4 regions of the Paenibacillus phoenicis genome follow, and region 1 is predicted to be linked to each of the others. Evidence: riboswitches for the same ligand, from Rfam matches in the RefSeq annotation. Region 1 holds a riboswitch; each other region holds the start of a gene.

Region 1 (3,177 bases):
ATTTTTGCCCCATTTCCCCTTATCCAATAATGATTTTGCCTTCTGGATGGCGATACAGCTCTTTCCCCTTCCTTGGACCGATGGCATAAGCAAGCGTCAAGGGCCCCAGCCGTCCGGCAAACATCGTAAGACTGATCACAACTTTCCCAAATTCCGTCAAGTGCTCCGTTAAGCCCATCGATAATCCAACCGTTCCAAAAGCCGAAGTCGTTTCAAATAAAATGGAGAGGAAGCTTGCGTCTTCTGTGGTGGACAGAACCATCGCTACAGCAACGATGACGAACAGTGCCATCATCGTAATCGTGAGCGCCTTGAAGATCCGTTCTTGGGCCATCCGGTAACGGAACAACACCAAATCGGTTCGTCCGCGGATCATGGAGATCACCGCGCCGATGAGAATCGTAAAGGTAGTTGTCTTGATCCCGCCCCCCGTCGAGCCGGGCGAAGCCCCGATAAACATCAGGATGATTATGAAGAATTGCGTAGCCTGACGCAGCGAACCGATATCAAGGGTGACAACCCCTCCCGAACGAGGCGTAATCGATTGGAACATTGAAGCCCAGATTTTGCCGCTCCAACTGAGCGGTTCCAGCGTACGCGAGTTCGTGAATTCGAACACGAAAATGACGATCGTGCCAATCGCAATCAGCGCCCCCGTCATGGACAGCACCACTTTGGAATGAAGCGACAATTTGCGATGCTTGCGATACTCTGCCAGATCGGACAAGACAATAAAACCAAGCCCCCCGGACACGATGAGCAAGATGGAGACGATGTTAATCAAAGGATCGTTAACATAGGGGATTAAACTGCGATTTTCCCCAAACAAATCAAATCCCGCATTATTAAACATCGAAATCGAATGCCAAATCCCATAATACAGCGCCCGGCCAAACGGCATATCAAAGGCCCAGCGAATCGTGAGGAGCACCGCCGCACTGGACTCGATGATCAGGGAGTACATCAGCACCTTGCGGATTAAGCGAACGATGCCTTCCATTGAGCTCTGGTTCATCGCTTCCTGGAGCAGCAGACGGTCTTTCAGCGAGATTTTCCGTTTGAGGACAAGGGAGAACAAGGTGGCCATGGTCATAAAGCCAAGCCCCCCGATTTGTACAAGCATGATGATGACGATATGTCCAAAGGTTGAAAAATACCTTCCCGTATCCACCACAAACAGCCCCGTCACACAAGTTGCCGAGGTTGCCGTAAATAAAGCATCAATAAATGGCATCGGTTCCCCGGACGTCCCAGAGATCGGAAGCATAAGCAGCAGAGTTCCCAACAAAATGATGAGGGCAAACCCAGTCACCAATATCTGCGGCGGAGAAAGGTTAATTTTCTTGGTATGCAACGCGTTCACCTCATCATCGTTCTGAAAAAAACACAAAAGAAAAAAAGCACTGGAAATCCAATGCCTTTCGGTGTTTGGTTCCTGATGCACAGGCCTACGAGGTTAGCTGACGGATTCGGACATGCCCAGTTGCCCTATTCGCGGAACATATCCCCTTGCTGGGAGTTGAAGCTCCGTGAAATTCACCCCAAAATATACGGTTCCCCCGTTTTCATTGCGAAATTCGGCCAATCTTTTCAATTGTTTTCAATCATTTTTCGTCAAATGGATTATATCCCTTATTCCGTCCCGCCACAAAGCTCTATTTTCAAGAAAAAGACCAGAAAAGGACGAAATCAGGGAGTGGGAGGATCAACTTCGCCCCCAATCTGAGTGATGCGAGGGCTTGCCGGAGTTTTTGCCGTTTCTCGTCATTTTTGCCATCCGTCTGGCGCAGGGGGGATAGCTGTGTTATCTTTACTTTGACGTACTTGAGGGAAAAACATACCTCATAATATAAGAAGAGTACGTGTTCCCGATTTCATTCAACTTAATAACAAAGGAGTTTTGCGAGTGAGTTCCCCTTTGACGTCAAATGGCCGCCGCAGGATGAAGACCAAAAATCTGTGGCTGCTGGCCGCCCTAGGATTCATTGTGTTCGTCGCCGTTCAACTGTTTCCGACCACCGATTCGGAGTCCTTGCAGCTGCAGCAAGCAAATGAGGTGATCAGCAAACCGGAAGCAACTGCCCGTGCAAGTGAATTTGTCCAATCCGTACTTGGGATCGACCTGCCGAATCCCACGAAGGATAAAGCATTGATTACATACGAAACGCGTTCCGATCTGTTTGGTTACTTAACCAAAGCCGATCTGCTCGCCCCATACTTAAAAACGTATGACAAGCAATTTCCATATGACGTATTTCGTGTCCGTTACACGGACCCCACCGAATCGTTAAGCGCCGTGACCGTGGATGTCCATATGACCACCGGTCAAGTCGTCGGCTTCGAGGAGATCAGTTCCTCCAGCAACGCCACCAAGCAGATGATGCTTGATGTAGGATCGGAAACCACCGATTCCATGAAGGCATGGGAGGGGGATTTAACGTTAGCGGAGAAAGAAGAGCTGGCACAGCCTTACCTGAACGCCTTTGGATTTAAATCAAGCGATCTGGAGCTGGCCTCCGGTGAAGGGGATGTGGGCCTCCTCTACCATATCAATGGCTACACGTTAGGCGAATCGCAAGCGGAAATCAAGCTCAGCTTCGAATACGGCAAGGTTTCCTCGTTGGAGAGCTATTTTACCGTACCGCAGGCTCATCAGGACTACGTCGCCGGACAGACGAAAATCGCCAGCTGGCTCACCTATGCCGGATACGCCCTGTTGACGTTCGTGCTGGCGATTCTGGCGATCGTCTACAGCGCGCTGACACGGGCCCATACCTCGTTTAAGCGGGGTATTTTCCTGGCCTCGGCTTACTTCGTGCTATCCACGATTGGAACGATCAACATGATCCCCGTGTTCCAAAAAGACGGTCTTGAATCCGGCGTGCTCATCTTTGGCCTCTTCTTCCAAGGTCTGGTGACGTTGTTCCTCGCCGCTTCCGTGTACTTCTCGCTGGTGGGCGGCGATGGACTGTGGCGGAAGAACGGCATCAACTTGTGGGCGCGATCACGGGAAGAAGGGTACGGCCGTTCCATCCTGACCTCCGTGGCTGACGGGTATGCCTGGGCATTGATCCTGTTAGGCGTTCAATCCGTTGTTTTCTTCATTCTAGAGCAAACGATTCATACCTGGTCCACGACCGATGCGACGCAATCGCCTTACAACATGGTGTACCCGCT
Region 2 (3,177 bases), 1.0 Mb from region 1:
GGGATACGTCACCTAAGGACGTTCAACATAAGGTTTTTCGTGAGCAAATTGGACTGGCTCGCAGCTTGGGCATGCCGATTTCCATTCATAATCGGGACGCTCACGAAGACGTGGTACGCATCCTTCGGGAAGAGAAAGCCAATGAAGTTGGAGGCGTGATGCACTCTTTCTCCGGCAGTTGGGAAATTGCCAAAATGTGTCTAGATTTGGGATTTCATTTGTCGTTTGGCGGGCCGATTACGTTTAAAAATGCAAAACAGCCAAAAGAAGTGTTGGCCAAGACGCCGATGGACCGATTGCTGATTGAAACGGATTCCCCATATTTAACACCACATCCTTATCGTGGTAAACGGAATGAGTCCGCTCACGTCCGCTTGGTCGCGGAAATGGCGGCCGAGCTCAAGGGGGTCACTTTTGAGGAAATCGCGGAAATTACCACTCGAAATGCATTGGAACGATTTGGAATCCCGAGAATTTGAGAGCAAAACGGATGAAATAAAGAGGATTCCGGAAAGATTAATGCTTTTTAACCCTCAAAAACAAGGTCATTACATTTTTTTAACCATTTTTTTAAAAAAACGTGGTTGATTCGTCCTTTACAACCTGCATCGAAACAGGATAGAATCTTTTCAGTATCGATTCGGTTCGTTTGAACTGAGACATACGATGCTTGGTTCCATGAACCAGTCTCGCTGAATCTCCTTTGACGGAGAACGGGGGAACCAATACGGATTGCGGTTGGCGGCAGCCTAACGCGTTCGTAGTTGATTTCTTTCCAGGGTCTTTGGGGTGAATTCAAGGTCATTGCGCCATGAGCGAATGTACTGAGAAAGGGCGGCTCTCTTTCGCCCGAACCCGACAGCTAACCTCGTAAGCGAATAAGAGAGGTCACTCGTGCAGCTATTACACCCAAGACATTCAAGAAGCCACGAAGGAGTTCCTCTAACTCTTTCTCCCGGCTTCTTTTGTTTTGAATAAAAGTAATAGGGTCGTCATACTGTTGGAAAACAGGAGGTGACGACAAGCAGGAGAGACTGGATCAGGATGCAAAACGCTTAGGATTAAATTTAAGATCAGTGTTCAAAAAGTCAGGTTTTCAGCACCGAGAAGGTTGGATGAAGCTAGGGACTGAGTAGCGCAGCGTACATGGGGGTACGTGAGCAACGGAAGGCCCGGCTGAATTCAAGATTCGATGCTGAATTCACTTCTTGACCTGCTTCGTGATCAAAAGATGACTTTTTGACTACCTTAGGCGTTTTGTAAAAAGTAACTGTAGTCGCGTCAATCGTTATCATGCATCGACCTAGACGGCGGGACTATGAAGGAGGACGGAAGAAATGGGCATTTTCCGCAAAGAGGAGACCCATGAATCACGCTCATCCAGCATGTCTTACGCAATGCGATGGAAGCATGAGAATTTACGTCAGATAGCGCTCGTCGGCGTTCTGGCCATCGCGGGAATCATCATCATCCTAATCTGGCTGTATAGCCAGGCACAGAAGGAAGTATCCCTGATCGTGGACGGGAATGTCCAGTCAGTGGAGACAACCCAATCCAGTGTAGCTCATCTGCTGGAGGAACAATCGATTAAGCTCAGTGCGAAGGATTCGGTATCCCTCCCGCTGGAAAGCTCGCTGAAGAACGGTGACCGCATTGTCATAGTACGCGCCAAGCCGGTCAATGTGACCGCGGACGGCACCACGAAAGTCCACTTCACGACGCAAAGCAAAGTAGAGGGCGTATTGTCCGAGCTCGGCATCACTTTGGATGAAGACGACAAGGTGACCCCGGCATTGGACAGTAAAGTTACCGAGAACCTGAATGTCAAGGTCGTTCGGGTCAGCAAGCAAACGGTGCAGAGCAAGGAGACTGTGCCCTTTAGCGTGGTCAAAACGTCGGACGACAAGCTGCTAAAAGGTACCACGAAGGTCATTCAAGAAGGTACCGAAGGTCTGGTCATTCACAACATTGAGAAAACTTACGAAGACGGAAAATTCGTGGCGAAGCGTTGGCTCGGCAAAGAGGTCTCCAAGGACCCTCAGCCGAAGGTGATCGCAGTCGGCACGAAGAAACCTACCGAGGTCCTGTCGGCCAGCATAAGCCGTAAGGGAAATACGGTGAACATCAGCGGGATGACGACCAAAGGTGGCGTCTCATTCAAATATAAAAAGATCCTGAAAAATGTTACGTTAACCGCGTATTCGGCGGAAGAAGACGGGATAGGCACCCGTACGGCTTCGGGTACCCGCGTGACGGAAGGCAGAACGATTGCCGTTGATAAAGACGTCGTTCCGCTTGGTTGGTGGGTATACATCGAAGGAGTCGGCTTCCGTAAGGCAGAGGATACGGGTGGAGCCATCGATGGAAATAAGATGGACGTCTATTTTGATAGTCTGAAGGATGCTAAGAAATTCGGCCGCAAGAAGGGCCGCACCGTATACGTAATCGGTCCGACGAAGCCGGAATTGAACTAAGATCTCGTTCTCTTTCGTTTTACAATGCGGAGGGAATGAGATAGTATTAGGATGATGAATAAGACAGTGGATTAGAAGAGGATGATATGATCCTCTTCTTTTTGTTATTCTGGTGGAGACAAGCAAGAACAGGAAGGAAGACAGATCCATGATCAAAGAGGTCATCGTGGTGGAGGGCCGAGACGACACCGTGGCCATTAAACGAGCCGTAGAGGCGGATACGATTGAGACCGGGGGTTCGGCGATAGGCGAAGCCGTGCTAAAGAAAATCGCTTTGGCTCAGGAACGCCGGGGCGTGATTATTTTTACGGACCCCGACCATGCCGGGGAGCGGATTCGTAAAATCGTGGCAGCGCGGGTGCCGGGCTGCAAGCACGCTTTCCTGCCTGAGGTCGAAGCTACGAAGAAAGGCGACATTGGGGTGGAGAAAGCCTCGCCGGAGGCGATCCGCACCGCGTTGTCCCGGGTGCGCAGCGAAGCGCCGGGAGTAGAGGCCGCAATCACCTGGGAAGACTTGATTAACGCAGGGTTAATCGTACACCCGCAAGCTGCGGCGCGGCGAAAAGCGCTGGGCGAGCTGTTGGGTATCGGATATTGTAACGGAAAGCAGCTCTACAAACGGTTAACCGTGTTCCGCATCAGCCGCGAGGAGTTTGCAGCTGCGTTAGCCGAGTTGGAAAGCAAAGGAGTTTAAGAACCATGA
Region 3 (3,177 bases), 2.4 Mb from region 1:
GTTTGGAAAGGAGGGGAACGCGATGGGCGAAAATCATAAGAAGCTTCTGGATCAGGATCAGGAAAAAAGCGCATCAGCATCAGGTGCTGTACTCATGGTTCAAGGGACGGCGTCTGACGTGGGCAAGAGCGTGATCGTGACGGCGCTGTGCCGTATTTTTGCGCAGGATGGGCTTAGACCAGCTCCGTTTAAGTCGCAAAATATGGCTTTGAACTCGTATGTTACAGCGGACGGCCAAGAGATTGGACGGGCCCAAGGCATTCAGGCGGAGGCTTGCGGCATTGCCGCCACCACCGACATGAATCCGGTACTGATCAAGCCAACTGGGGACATGCATTCGCAGATCGTTGTTCATGGGCGTCCTTACCGCCACTTAAGCGCATCTGATTATCGTGAGGAATTTTTGCCTAAAGCCAAGCCGCTGGTGATGGAAGCGCTCAGCCGGCTCCGCGACAAGCATGGCATTGTGGTGATCGAGGGGGCTGGGAGCCCGGCGGAAATCAACCTGAAGCAACGGGATATCGTCAACATGAACTTGGCTGAATGGGCGGATGCTCCCGTGATCTTGGTGGGGGATATTGACCGCGGCGGCGTTTTTGCTTTTCTCGTTGGTACCCTGGAGCTGCTTGAGCCACACGAACGCGCCCGCGTAAAAGGGTTCATTATCAACAAGTTCCGCGGCGATTTGTCTCTATTGCAGCCCGGGCTGGATTGGCTGGAGCAGCGGACCGGAATTCCCGTACTAGGAGTGCTCCCCTTTCTGCCTGATCTGGATATCGAAGCAGAGGATTCCGTTGTCCTGGATACCTATCCTGCCCATCCAGAGCAAGCGCCAAGTAAGGAACTGGACATCGCAGTCATCCGTTACCCGCATATTTCCAACTTCACCGATTTTGATCCGTTGGCCGCCGAACCGGACGTGTCGCTACGTTATGTAAGCAAGCTGTCGGAGCTTGGGCATCCCGATGCGGTGATTTTACCGGGGACCAAGGATACGATCAGCGATCTGGAATTTTTGCGTAGGCAAGGGCTGGCGGAGGCTATTTGCAGCCTGATTGAAGAGGAGACGCGCACCCAGCTGGTCGGAATCTGCGGCGGATATCAAATGCTGGGAGAACAACTGCATGACCCCGAAGGCGTGGAGTCCAATGAACCGAGGTCTGCGTTAGGATTGGGCCTGCTCCCCTTGGCAACAACCTTCCTCTCAGGCAAAAAAACGGTACGGGTGCACGGCTATACGTGCGAGGACCAGCCGATATCGCTGCACTCTAAGAACCGCCGGCTGCCGATCTCAGGCTATGAGATTCATGCCGGCTCGACCCAGCAGCTGCGGGACACTCGTCCCTTATTTATGCTTCGGGTCAATGAGGAGCCAGTACAAGGGTCAGGGACAGCCCCGGAGTTAGAACAGGCTGAGACGCAAACACATCCGGAAGGCGCAGCCCGCGCCGATGGCAGGGTGTTTGGGACGTATCTGCACGGAGTGTTCCATAATGATGCCTGGCGACGTGCTTGGCTGGACGGACTGCGTACGAGCAAAGGGCTCGAACCTTTGGGCGTCACCTTTGTTTCTTCCTCGCGGAAGGAGGAAGCCTTCGATCGGTTAGCGGAGCAGGTTCGCAGGCATTTGCGCATGGATCTCATTTACGACATCGCCGGGATCCAAGGTAAGCTTTGACAAATCGGGTGATGTTAGGGTAGGATAAAAATACGCTTAATTTTCGATGGGTAAAGTCGAAAAGCGGGGGAACCAATCTTTTGGGGCGAATCGTTGTAGGATTAACGTAGGGAACCATCTTTCCCGAGCCCGTCAGCTAACCTCGTTTGCAGTGGATGGGTCATTTTAATATTATTTCAGTCATCAATTAATGACCCTGTTCTTTGAAGCGGGGTCTTTTTGCGTTCTGCAAGACCTTTGACCCGAGCATTCGGCGGAGTACTCGCATTCACTGCAAGTTTCGAGCTTCTTCTTTACGCATCGCACTATTAAAGGAGGAGAGGATTTATGGCTAGTCCGAAGTACATCACCGATATTGCCAAGGTGAGCCAGTTGTCCGAGCAGGAGCGGCAGGAGTTGAAACCGATTACGGACAAATTCGTTTTTCGGGTGAATGACTACTATTTGAATTTGATCGACTGGAATGATCCAGAGGACCCGATCCGCAAGTTGGTGATCCCCAATACGGGAGAGCTGAAGGAATACGGGCGTTGGGACGCTTCCGACGAAGCGGCGAACTATGTGGTGCCTGGCTGCCAGCATAAATACCGCACGACCGCGCTGCTGATCGTGTCCGAGGTTTGCGGCTCCTATTGCCGGTATTGCTTCCGTAAACGGTTGTTTCGCAACGATGTGAAGGAAGCGATGGCGGATGTCACGCCTGGCATCGAGTATATCGCCCAGCATCCGGAGATCAACAACGTCCTGTTAACCGGCGGTGACAGCTTGATTTTGGCTACAAAGAAACTGCGTTCGATTCTCGAACGGCTAAGAGCCATTGAGCATGTAAAAATCATCCGACTCGGCTCCAAAATTCCTGTTTTTAATCCTATGCGTATTTATGAAGATCCGGAATTGCTGGATCTGATTAGGGAGTTCTCCACTGTAGACCAACGGATTTATGTCATGGCGCATATCAATCATCCGCGCGAAATTACCCCTGAAGCCAAAAGAGGGTTCCAGGCGTTACACGACGCTGGGGCTATCGTGGTTAATCAAACGCCGATTCTCAAAGGCATCAATGATGATGCGGCCGTGCTTGGCGAATTGCTGGACCGCTTATCGTGGGCCGGCGTCACTCCGTACTATTTCTTTATCAATCGTCCCGTTGCCGGAAATGCTGATTTCGTGATCCCGCTGAAACGAGCATATCAACTGGTGGAGGAAGCGAAAGCCCGTACATCGGGGCTTGGCAAACGCGTGCGGCTTTCAATGAGCCATTCTTCGGGAAAAATCGAAATCCTGGCCATTGAAAACGGGCAGGCTTATCTCAAATATCATCAGTCCCGGGACGGTGAATACGGCAAATTTATGATTTTGCCTTGCCCGGATGATGCTACCTGGTTCGACGATCTGCCAGGCAGTGAAGCGTACTGGAAGAAGCCGGAATCGAAGCTGGATACGCAGTCGGATCAGCCAACGGAAGACGCTGCAAGCGCAGTGTCCATTACGGGATAAAA
Region 4 (3,177 bases), 200 kb from region 1:
CTTGGTAGAAATGACAATTCTCGGTCGAACAAATCCATAAGTTAAAGCGAATAGTGAATGGTCTTTAATAACAATAATTTTTCCATTAAATTGTTGAAATGTTCTATTTATCGCTTCCGTTAACAAAATATCCGATTTGAATCGAACCTCTTTATTCCACTGTTTTTTTAGATTTACTTGTTTGAACAAGATGTAAAAAAATGTTAGAAGGCTGTATATAATAACGATATTCAATCCTATTAATATGAACTGGTGTATCATTGTGCTCTCTCCTAGAGCAGAAAGGCAATACTCCAATATTCCCCATTGGATGGAATATCCCCAAATTTCATGCAACATATAAATTGCCATATTAATCCATAGGAGTAATCCAATAGCGATCATCAAGAAAAAAATGATGTCATGCTTTTTAATGGTTATCATGACGGTCTTTTTTCCATTCATTTAAACGTGATTCTAATAACTTCATCAACTGAGGATCGGCCTGCTGCATCGCGTCGACCATATGATTTACCATCAAGTCCCCGTAGTCGTGAATTAAACCTACCGTAACAGTTTTCGTTTGTTCGGTAATAAATTCCTCCTTGCTTTGTACAGGTTCAAAATAACTCTGCCTGGCTCTCCCCTTCCCTATTGTTGTTTTCTTCAGATGCCCTTTTTCAATCAAGCGATTCATCACCGTCATCACAGCATTGAAAGATAAATCATCCTCCAGAAGAGACTGAACTTCTTTAATTGTTATTCTATTATGTTCCCAAATAATCTCCATGATTTGAGCTTCTAGTGAGCCAAAAAAGCGATTTAGCCCCTCCTCGTTTAAATACATCCGTTTAACAGACATGCTTTCACCCTTTCATCCTATACTACATATTGTAGTTAATAAACTTTCATTGGTCAATTTACAAAAATAATCATCCTCCTTGGATGATTATTTTTGCAAAACATAAGGACAAGCCGATAATTTCTTACAGCTTGTCCTTTTTATAGTTATTCTTGACCAATCATTTTAAGATAACTCTGCTCACTCACAACACGCCTTGCAGTAACATACCGCTCTTTATAATAAGATTCTGACAAACTGCTTATTCTTACACCTTTACTACTTGAAGAGTGTGCAAACTTATTGTCGCCGATATAGATGCCTGCATGAGAAATACCCTTCCCATCCGTATTAAAAAATACCAAATCTCCAGTTCGAAGTTTGTCCTGATCCACCGGAGTTCCCTCTTTTGCCTGGCTTTTTGACGTACGAGGCAAATCCAAATTGAACTTATCAAAAACATATAAAATAAAACCCGAGCAATCAAAACCGGCTACTGTTGTACCTCCATACAAGTAAGGAGTCCCCACCACTTTATCTACTTCATTTTCAAGTTTGGCCGAACTAGCAAAGGAACTGGTAGCGCTCGCTGAAAAAATAAGTGCTGCACCTAATGTCGATAAGATCAATTTTCTCAAATATGTAGTCTCCCTTCGATGCCTACGGAGTTAGCTGAGGGTTCGGTAGAAGGTTCCCTATATTCTTTTTACGAAAAGAATAATTCACCCAAAATTGGTTCCCCCGTTTTCTGTTAAGAAATTCGGCAAAAATTAATTTTTTGTAACCCTACATAATGTAGTCTATTTTCTGTTATTTTGTCAATCCTTATTTTTATAGAAGTACAAAAAATGTAATATGAATGTTTAATCACTTACTGAGGGCTTTCGGAAGCTATTAGAAATGTCGAAACAGATGATTTTTATAAAAATAAGAACGTATCGAAAATTGACATTATCAATATACCATATTTATACTACTGCTTGTAGGGTTACAAGATTTTAATTATTTAGTTACCGTTCTTACATAGTGTATATGTCCTTTATAAGATGAAATTAAGAATGCCATAGCCTCTTCTACAATATGTCCATGTTGGAATAAGAACAGGGAAGGTGGTGATTAAAATATCACATAGAGGTTAAATTAAATACTTAAAAATAACAAATTATGCGAAGGAGCAAGATCATGAATAACAATCATAAACATGATCAAAGCGATCATTCCCGTCGTTCTTCTGAACATCAACATAAAGAACAGCACCACGAACCCAACGAACACCAACATCACCAACATGATGAGCATGAGCAACATCAGCATGTAAGACACGAGGATCATCATCAGCATGATGAGCACCAACATGGAAACCATGTTATGCACGCTGGCGGACATGATCATTCCGGCCATCATGGGCATATGGTTGAAGATTTTAAGAAACGTTTCTATATATCCTTAATTATCACGATTCCGATCCTAATCATTTCCCCAATGATTCAAATGTTCATGGGCGTAAGCTGGCGATTTCCGGGGGATACATACCTTCTGTTCCTCTTGTCCTCATTTGTCTTCTTCTATGGGGGCTGGCCTTTTATTAAAGGGGCTAAGGATGAACTTTCCGTAAAAAACCCGGGCATGATGACTCTCATCTGTCTCGCCATCGTTGTTGCGTATGTTTACAGTACAAGCTCTACTTTCGGACTCACCACGACAGACTTTTTCTGGGAGCTTGCCACGTTAATCGACATTATGCTACTCGGGCATTGGATTGAGATGAAGTCCATCATGGGGGCCACTAAAGCTTTAGAGGAGCTCGCAAAACTTATGCCTTCCGATGCACATTTGGTAAAAGAAAGCGGCGAGATTATCGAAATCGATGTCACTGAACTAAAAAAAGGCGATATCGTACTCGTGAAACCGGGTGAAAAAGTTCCGATCGACGGTCAGATTACTGAAGGCGAAACCTTGATTGATGAATCGATGCTGACCGGCGAATCCGTACCGAATGCAAAACAAGCTGGCGACCAAGTCATTGGTGGTTCCATTAACGGTCAGGGCTCTGTCAAGATTTCCGTTCAGAGCGTAGGCAAAGAAACGTACCTCTCGCAAGTGATTGCACTCGTTCAAGAAGCCCAGGCTTCCAAGTCCCGAGCACAGGATCTGGCGAACCGTGCCGCTAAGTGGCTCTTTTACGGTGCATTGGTGGTAGGGATTCTCACCTTTTCCGCATGGATTGCACTCGGGTATTCGCTCTCCTTTGCTTTGGAACGTATGGTTACCGTGTTGATAATCGCATGTCCACATGCGTTAGGGCTCGCCGCTCCGCTTGTTATTGCAACTTCGACATCGCTTGCCGCGAAGAACGG

The links. Region 1 has a riboswitch for cyclic di-AMP ahead of U9M73_RS13050 (TrkH family potassium uptake protein). Riboswitches for the same ligand answer to the same signal wherever they lie in the genome.
Region 2: linked by a shared signal. The riboswitch ahead of U9M73_RS17975 (resuscitation-promoting factor) and the one ahead of U9M73_RS13050 (TrkH family potassium uptake protein) in region 1 are both predicted to bind cyclic di-AMP.
Region 3: linked by a shared signal. The riboswitch ahead of U9M73_RS01585 (KamA family radical SAM protein) and the one ahead of U9M73_RS13050 (TrkH family potassium uptake protein) in region 1 are both predicted to bind cyclic di-AMP.
Region 4: linked by a shared signal. The riboswitch ahead of U9M73_RS12005 (C40 family peptidase) and the one ahead of U9M73_RS13050 (TrkH family potassium uptake protein) in region 1 are both predicted to bind cyclic di-AMP.

Annotation. Positions count from the first base shown of each region.
Region 1 is NZ_JAYERP010000001.1:2,756,538-2,759,714, forward strand. It holds gene U9M73_RS13045 (potassium channel family protein) at 1-2, opposite strand, end outside; gene U9M73_RS13050 (TrkH family potassium uptake protein) at 20-1,363, opposite strand; cyclic di-AMP (ydaO/yuaA leader) riboswitch at 1,431-1,593, opposite strand; gene U9M73_RS13055 (CPBP family intramembrane glutamic endopeptidase) at 1,943-3,177, shown strand, end outside.
Region 2 is NZ_JAYERP010000001.1:3,780,007-3,783,183, forward strand. It holds gene U9M73_RS17970 (TatD family hydrolase) at 1-479, shown strand, start outside; cyclic di-AMP (ydaO/yuaA leader) riboswitch at 681-892, shown strand; gene U9M73_RS17975 (resuscitation-promoting factor) at 1,338-2,474, shown strand; gene rnmV (ribonuclease M5) at 2,623-3,168, shown strand; gene rsmA (16S rRNA (adenine(1518)-N(6)/adenine(1519)-N(6))-dimethyltransferase RsmA) at 3,174-3,177, shown strand, end outside.
Region 3 is NZ_JAYERP010000001.1:359,944-363,120, forward strand. It holds gene U9M73_RS01575 (hypothetical protein) at 1-39, shown strand, start outside; gene U9M73_RS01580 (cobyric acid synthase) at 95-1,678, shown strand; cyclic di-AMP (ydaO/yuaA leader) riboswitch at 1,702-1,844, shown strand; gene U9M73_RS01585 (KamA family radical SAM protein) at 2,006-3,175, shown strand.
Region 4 is NZ_JAYERP010000001.1:2,552,859-2,556,035, forward strand. It holds gene U9M73_RS11995 (M56 family metallopeptidase) at 1-423, opposite strand, end outside; gene U9M73_RS12000 (BlaI/MecI/CopY family transcriptional regulator) at 410-841, opposite strand; gene U9M73_RS12005 (C40 family peptidase) at 988-1,458, opposite strand; cyclic di-AMP (ydaO/yuaA leader) riboswitch at 1,463-1,596, opposite strand; gene U9M73_RS12010 (copper-translocating P-type ATPase) at 2,003-3,177, shown strand, end outside.